One region of the Ruminococcus sp. MCC718 genome, then DNA from elsewhere that is predicted to be linked to it. Evidence: predicted binding sites of a transcription regulator. Region 1 holds the regulator's gene; the other holds the start of a gene.
What was found. The regulator NrdR, encoded in region 1, represses ribonucleotide reductase genes. The targets are predictions, from matches to a motif close to CACNANATNTNGTG.
Positions count from the first base shown of each region.

Region 2: a site for NrdR is predicted at 1,847-1,860, ahead of nrdD (anaerobic ribonucleoside-triphosphate reductase). Genes of this name have one in related genera too.

Region 1 covers NZ_WQNP01000047.1:19,319-22,874, reverse strand. The annotation lists gene GPK60_RS06185 (DUF5717 family protein) at 1-2,467, opposite strand, end outside; gene nrdR (transcriptional regulator NrdR) at 2,570-3,019, opposite strand; gene GPK60_RS06175 (YlmC/YmxH family sporulation protein) at 3,428-3,556, shown strand, end outside.
Region 2 covers NZ_WQNP01000032.1:77,107-80,662, reverse strand. The annotation lists gene GPK60_RS04310 (radical SAM protein) at 1-1,142, shown strand, start outside; gene GPK60_RS04305 (hypothetical protein) at 1,320-1,754, shown strand; gene nrdD (anaerobic ribonucleoside-triphosphate reductase) at 1,876-3,556, shown strand, end outside.

The DNA of each region.
Region 1 (3,556 bases):
CCGCAAAAACCTCAAGATCCATATCGTGCAGGTGCTCATAGAGCGTATCATCCTGCAGATTATCATAATAATACTCCAGGATTTCTTTTCTTAGCTGCTGCTTGTAGTCTTCTTTTACATCCACGAACTCCAGCATGCCGAAAAAGTCTCGGATCTTCTCCTGTGTGATATCCCTTGATCTCTGTGCTTCTGTACAGGAATACAGCAGAAATCCCGGACTGTCCGGTGCGATCCTGCGGCACATAGAAAACATATCACTGCCCTTAAGCAGTCTGGTAATGGTATAATCAAATCCTTTTGTATGCCATCTTCCTTCGCGGTCGATGATAAAAATACAGGCATCTTCCGTATAGATCTGCACGTTTGCCGTATGTTTGGAGAAGATCACCGTCTGGATCTCTTCGAGCTGTCTGTGGACAACGGCAACTGCGGATGCATTTGGATCTTTACAGCAGATCTCACAGGTGAAAAGTGCATGGGAAAGATTCTCCGTCATCCTTGTATTTAACATGGATTTTGTGAGAAACTCCTGATAAATACACGCCAGCTCGCGGTTCATGCGTCCTGCCATCAGCTGATCCACCATATATTTCTCGATCGCCGCACGATAGCTGTCGTAGGTCTTTGGATCCTGTCCTTTATTGTCTATAATATTTTTATATAAAACTGCCTTTTTTACATAATCAAGGCTGCTGTTCTCATAGGAAAAATACATCCGCACCATCTGCGGCAGGAGTCCTGTCCGTTCTTTTCCCATGGACTCCACATAATATTCATACAATCCGGTCAGACGCAGTCCTTCGGCAACACCCTTTTCATACCAGTTAAAATAAGCAGCACCCACTTTATGTCCTTTGATCAGCAGACTGCAGATCGCACTGACCACACTCTTTGACGGATACTTGGTATAGCACTGGCACAGGATCTGATACATGGTCACATCATAACGTCTCTGCCGTCCGGCAATATCTGCCACCTGCATCACGAGTTCTTTATCCAGAAGATCGTTGCGGCAGATAAAACGCAGCACCTGAATCTCAAAATCATCCAGCTTCTTTAACAGAAGCGGTGACTTCCGAAACAGCGTGAACGCCTCCAGATACATCAGTCTGCTGCGGCAGCCCATTTTATACTGTCTTCGGATTGCTTCCAGTTTCTGTGACGGATGCTGCAGAAGATTCTCCTTCAGATATAACAGCACCCACTGAAGCAGCCATTCTTCCTGATTTTTCAGGTACAGATCCTGGATCTTGCTTTCGATATAATCAATATATTTCTCATCTTTATCATAAAGAGTCGTCAGATACTGATAATAGCCCTGCACGGCCGGACGGTCTGAGATCCTCCGTTTCTGCTCCAGCTTTTCAAGCAAAGTACAGGCGATCTCCGGCTGATCTGCCGCAAAATAGATCTGTACCTGATACAGCTTCATCATGATATCCTCTCCGCCTGCCTGTTCATAGCGTGCAAAAGAATCTTCCGCTCTGGCGATCCAGGTATTTAAGCTGATCTTCTTTAAGCGAAAATCCAGATAATCCCGGTAGAGACGCTCGATCTCCTTTTTCTGGATATGCGCTCTGTGATCGTTCTCTTTTGCGGTAAATTTGCGTGCAGTCACTTCAAAGGTTTTCTTCCAGTTTCCGCTTTTTAAGATGATCCGGCCAAAATTGTGCCCGGCATGCATCCGTGCCGGATCGATCAGATAATCCAGAGTAAAACTGCTTCCAAGAAAATCATCCGGGCGGATCAGGCTCTGCTCCGGCTGCAGAAATGCCGCATCCGAAAAGACTTCGATCTGCGAATAGCCCCATCCGTTCTTTACGATCTCAATCTGTTCCTGAATGACCGAAGCGATCTGTGAAAACTCCTGCCTTTCTTTTTTCAGTTCATATTTTATGGCACTCTTTTTCCCGGTGCTGATCAGAAACTCCTCCATAAGTTCCATGCTCATGGTCTTGCTCCTCAGTCCGCGGTTGAGAGCCTCAAACTGCGGATACTGCTTTTCGATCGTCCTTGTAAAACTCCTGGAGCAGAACATCGCATACGCTTTCTCGTAATGCTCCTTTGCCAGCTGTGCAAAAGAATCCAGCGTAAATGCCTCTCCTGCCGGAAGCTGCACCTTTTTCTGCATGATCGCAAAAGAAAAAGGAAGTGCTTTTTCTCCCATGTTCGTGCAGACGGTAAGACTTCCTTCCAGCACATCTCCGGCTTTCATTCCCGTAAAATCCACATCAAAAGACAGCTTCGGTTCAATCCCGGAAAATTCTCTCGGCTCACATGCCACGCGTGCATCCGAAGAATACAAAAATCCCCGGATCCTTTTCTGCTCTTTATTTTTTATTGTAAAACTGCCGAAAAACTTTTCTCCTGGTTTCACCACCGCACGAATCTCATCACAGGAAAAAAGAAGATCTGGAGTCTTATATTCATATATTCCATTCATCAGCTCTTCTATTCTTCGCTTCATGCTTTCTCCATTTCTCTGTGTGAATCTCACACATGATCGTTTATTTCTGCCAAATGCCATACAGATCGTTTCACATTCCGTACTTTCAGGTCTGACATCTGTTTACTCTAATATTTTCTTTAATTCATCCATAAAAGTATTGACATCTTTAAATTCGCGATAGACTGACGCGAATCTCACATACGCCACCGCATCCAGGCTTTTGAGCTTATCCATAACGATCTCCCCTATGGTCTTGCTGTCAATCTCTTTTTCTTCGCGATTGAAAATCTCCGTTTCAATCTCATCGATCATCCCGTTGATCCTCTGTACAGAGATCGGACGTTTATAACATGCCCTTACGACTCCTGCTTCAATCTTGGACCTGTCATACTGTTCCCTTGTCAGATCTTTCTTGATCACGGTGAGCGGGATCGTTTCCACCTTTTCGTAAGTGGTAAAACGCTTTCCGCAGGCATCGCAAAGTCTCCTTCTGCGGATGGAACAGTTATCATCTGCAGGCCTTGAATCTACTACCCTGGTATTATCCTGATTACAAAACGGACATTTCATCTTTTTCCTCCTGACTGTGCCTGGTGTACTTTTCGTTTCAAGTCGAACGCACGTGAGACTTGGCACGCGATTCTGGTCAGCTTTGCTGACATTTACCCAACAGAATCGCTGTGCATTCTCGCGGAGCGTTTATCTTAGTCGGAGATTGCACTCCCACTAAGACAAATTTGTTGCTCGCCACTTATAGAAGTGGGAGTCTTCTCCGACTAAGATAAATCATCTAATGTGAAGTATAACGAATCCTGTTTTTACTGTCAATACATCTTTCCAAACTGTGCATACCCGCAAAAAGCGGAACCTCTTCTGCCCGGATCGCATAAACTATAGAAAAAACACTTTTCGAAAGCATCTGCTATCTTGTGTACATCGATCGGTTCGTTCTATTTCAAAGGAAGGTGTGGGGATTTTATGCGAATCTGTGAACTGCGGCAGAAAGAAGTGATCAACACCTGTACCTGCCGTTCTCTTGGCTGTGTATGCGATGTGGATATCGATATCTGTACCGGATTTGTGAAAGCAATCATTGTTCCCGGTCCG
Region 2 (3,556 bases), on a different contig from region 1:
TGAACCTTGGATATCAGGCAGGTTTTTATGGTTATTCCAAAACCTGTGAATTCGAGAAGGAACATGGATACCGCATCCCGTGGATTATTTTGATGGATCCGACCTCTGCCTGTAATATGCACTGTACCGGATGCTGGGCAGCGGAATATGGTCATCGCATGAGCCTTTCTTACGAAGATCTGGACAGCATCGTTACGCAGGGGGAAAAGCTGGGTATCTATTTTTACATGATGACAGGCGGGGAGCCGCTGATGAGGAAAAAAGATATCGTGAAACTGGCAGAGAAGCATAATAAGTGTATGTTCTATGCATTTACAAACGGAACGCTGATTGATGAGGAATTCTGTAAGGATATGCAGAGACTTGGAAATATTTCTCTGGCACTGAGCGTGGAAGGATTTGAGGAAGTCAACGATTCCAGACGCGGAAGCGGATGTTTTGAGAAAGTTATGCATGCAATGGATCTGCTCAAAGAGCATGGACTGATCTTTGGTACTTCTATCTGCTACACATCAAAGAACTACAAGACCGTTACCAGCGATGAATTCCTGGATATGCTGATCGACAAAGGTGTTCGCTATGCATGGTATTTCCATTATATGCCGGTCGGAAATGAAGCAGCAACAGATCTGCTTCTGACACCGGAGCAGAGAGAATATATGTACCACAGAATCCGTGAGATCCGAGGATTTGAAGGCGGCAAGCCAATCTTTGTATTTGACTTCCAGAATGACGGTGAGTTTGTCGGCGGATGTATCGCTGGCGGAAGATTCTACTGTCACATCAATCCAAACGGTGACGTAGAACCTTGCGTATTTATCCATTATTCCAATGCAAATATCCATGACAAACCGCTTCTGGAATGCTTAAGCCAGCCGCTGTTTCGTGCTTATCAGATGGGCCAGCCATTTAATGAAAATGATCTGCGTCCATGTCCGATGCTGGAGAATCCGGAAGCACTGCAGAAGATCGTCCATGCAACCGATGCAAAGAGCACCGATATGCAGAGTCCGGAAACGGTAGAGAGCTTATGCGGAAAATGTGAAGCTTACGCAAAATGCTGGGCACCGGAAGCAGAAAAATTAAAAGAAGCAAATCCAAAGCAGATCACCAGAGAAAAAGGTACACTGCCGGAAGTATAAAAAAACAGAAGTTGATATATCAGAAAAAAGGATCGTCAGAAGCAGCTTCATTCAAACTTCCGTCCTTCTGTCCAGCAAGTGTACATAAAATTTCCAAAAATGAAGATAATGATTACTGTTCATAAAAGCCTGAATCAGGTTTGAGGTGACAAATATCATGTATGACAGGAGGAACTTATGGAGACAGAGATCAAAATGTTGAGTGACATTCACAAAAATGCAGACATGGGACAGGATACACTGCGTCATATTCTGGATGCGACAAAGGATGCGGAATTTTCGAAAACGGTCAGCAGGCAGATGCAGGAATATGAAAAAGCATTTCAGGTCAGCGGACAGATGCTGAAAGCACGCAATGCACCGGAAGAACAAAAAGAAGCTCCGATGATCTCCAAATGGATGGCTCACATGAATATCAACAGGAAAAGTATGCAGGATATGCAGACTTCAAAGCTTGCGGAAATGCTGATCCAGGGCAGCACCATGGGCGTTACCAGCCTGACAAGACAGATCCGTGACTATGATGGAGAGGATACAGAAGTGCTGGATTTTGCAAAAAAACAGTTGAAGCGGGAAGAGAAAAATATTGATGAATTAAAAAAATTTTTGTAAAAACGTTGCAAAAGCCTCTTTACGTGTATGCCATTATGGTATATACTATGTTCTACATGTTGTTTGATGAAAAAACAAAATTTAGATAGATACACAACATATAGTAGGAGGAGACTTGGTGATGTACGTCATAAAGAAAGATGGAACACGGGAAGAATTCAATGTAGATAAGATCATAGCGGCAGTCAACAAATCAGCAGCCCGCATTTTGTATGAGTTTTCGACAGATGAGATTGCATTTATCTGTCAGTTTGCATATGACCGGGCGGAGTCCCTTAAAAAAGACGGGATCACGATCCAGGAGATGCACAACATTGTCGAAGGTGCTCTCGAGAGAGTCAATCCGGCAGTAGCCAAAAGCTATCGTGATTACCGCAACTACAAGCTGGATTTTATCCATATGATGGATGAGGTCTACACAAAGAGCCAGTCGATCCGTTACATCGGAGACAAGAGTAACGCCAACACGGACAGTGCTCTGGTAGCGACAAAGCGAAGCCTGATCTTTAACGAGCTGAATAAAGAGCTGTACCGCAAATTTTTTATGACGCGTGATGAGCTTCAGGCGTGCAAGGACGGCTATATCTATATCCACGATCAGTCCGCGCGACTGGATACCATGAACTGCTGTCTGTTTGATGTGGCAGCTGTTCTGACCGGCGGATTTGAGATGGGAAATGTCTGGTACAACGAGCCGAAGACACTGGATACGGCCTTTGATGTGATCGGTGATATTATTTTAAGTACGGCGGCACAGCAGTACGGTGGATTTACCGTGCCGGAGATGGACAAGGTGCTTGCTCCGTATGCCGAGAAGAGCTACAAGAAATATAAAGAAGAATTTATCAAATATGCAGATCCTTCATGGAACGGCGTGGAAGAACGTGCCGAAGAATATGCGATCAACAAAGTGAGACGTGATTTTGACCAGGGATGGCAGGGTATTGAGTATAAGTTAAATACCGTCGGTTCCTCCAGAGGCGATTATCCGTTTGTGACCGTGACCATCGGACTTGGTACACAGCGTTTTGAAAAAATGTGCAATATTTCCCTTCTGAACGTCCATAAGGGCGGACAGGGAAGACCGGGCAACAAGAAACCGGTGCTGTTCCCGAAAATTGTCTTTCTTTATGACGAGAAACTGCACGGTGTAGGCGGAGAATGTGAAGATGTCTTTGAGGCCGGCGTGGCATGTTCTGCAAAGACCATGTATCCGGACTGGCTGTCCATGACCGGAAAAGGCTATATTTCCAGCATGTACAAACAGTACAAAAAAGTGATCAGCCCGATGGGATGCCGTGCATTCTTAAGTCCGTGGTACGAAAGAGGCGGTATGTATCCGGCAGACGACAAAGATGTGCCAGTATTTACCGGACGTTTCAACATCGGTGCTGTCAGCCTGCATCTCCCGATGATCCTTGCCAAAGCAAGATCCGAGAGCCGTGATTTTTACGAAGTGCTGGACTATTATCTGGAAATGATCCGCAACCTGCACAAACGTACTTACGAGTATCTGGGAGCGATGAAAGCATCCACCAACCCGCTGGCTTACTGCGAGGGCGGATTCTACGGTGGCCATCTGAAACCGAACGAACGCATCAAAAAGCTGTTAAAGCCGATGACGGCATCCTTTGGTATCACCGCCCTGAATGAACTGCAGGAACTCTATAACGGAAAATCTATCACCGAAGACGGTGAGTTTGCCCTGGAAGTACTGGAATATATCAACAAAAAAGTGTCCGAGTTCAAAGAAGAAGACGGCTGGCTGTATGCGATCTACGGCACACCGGCAGAGAGCCTGT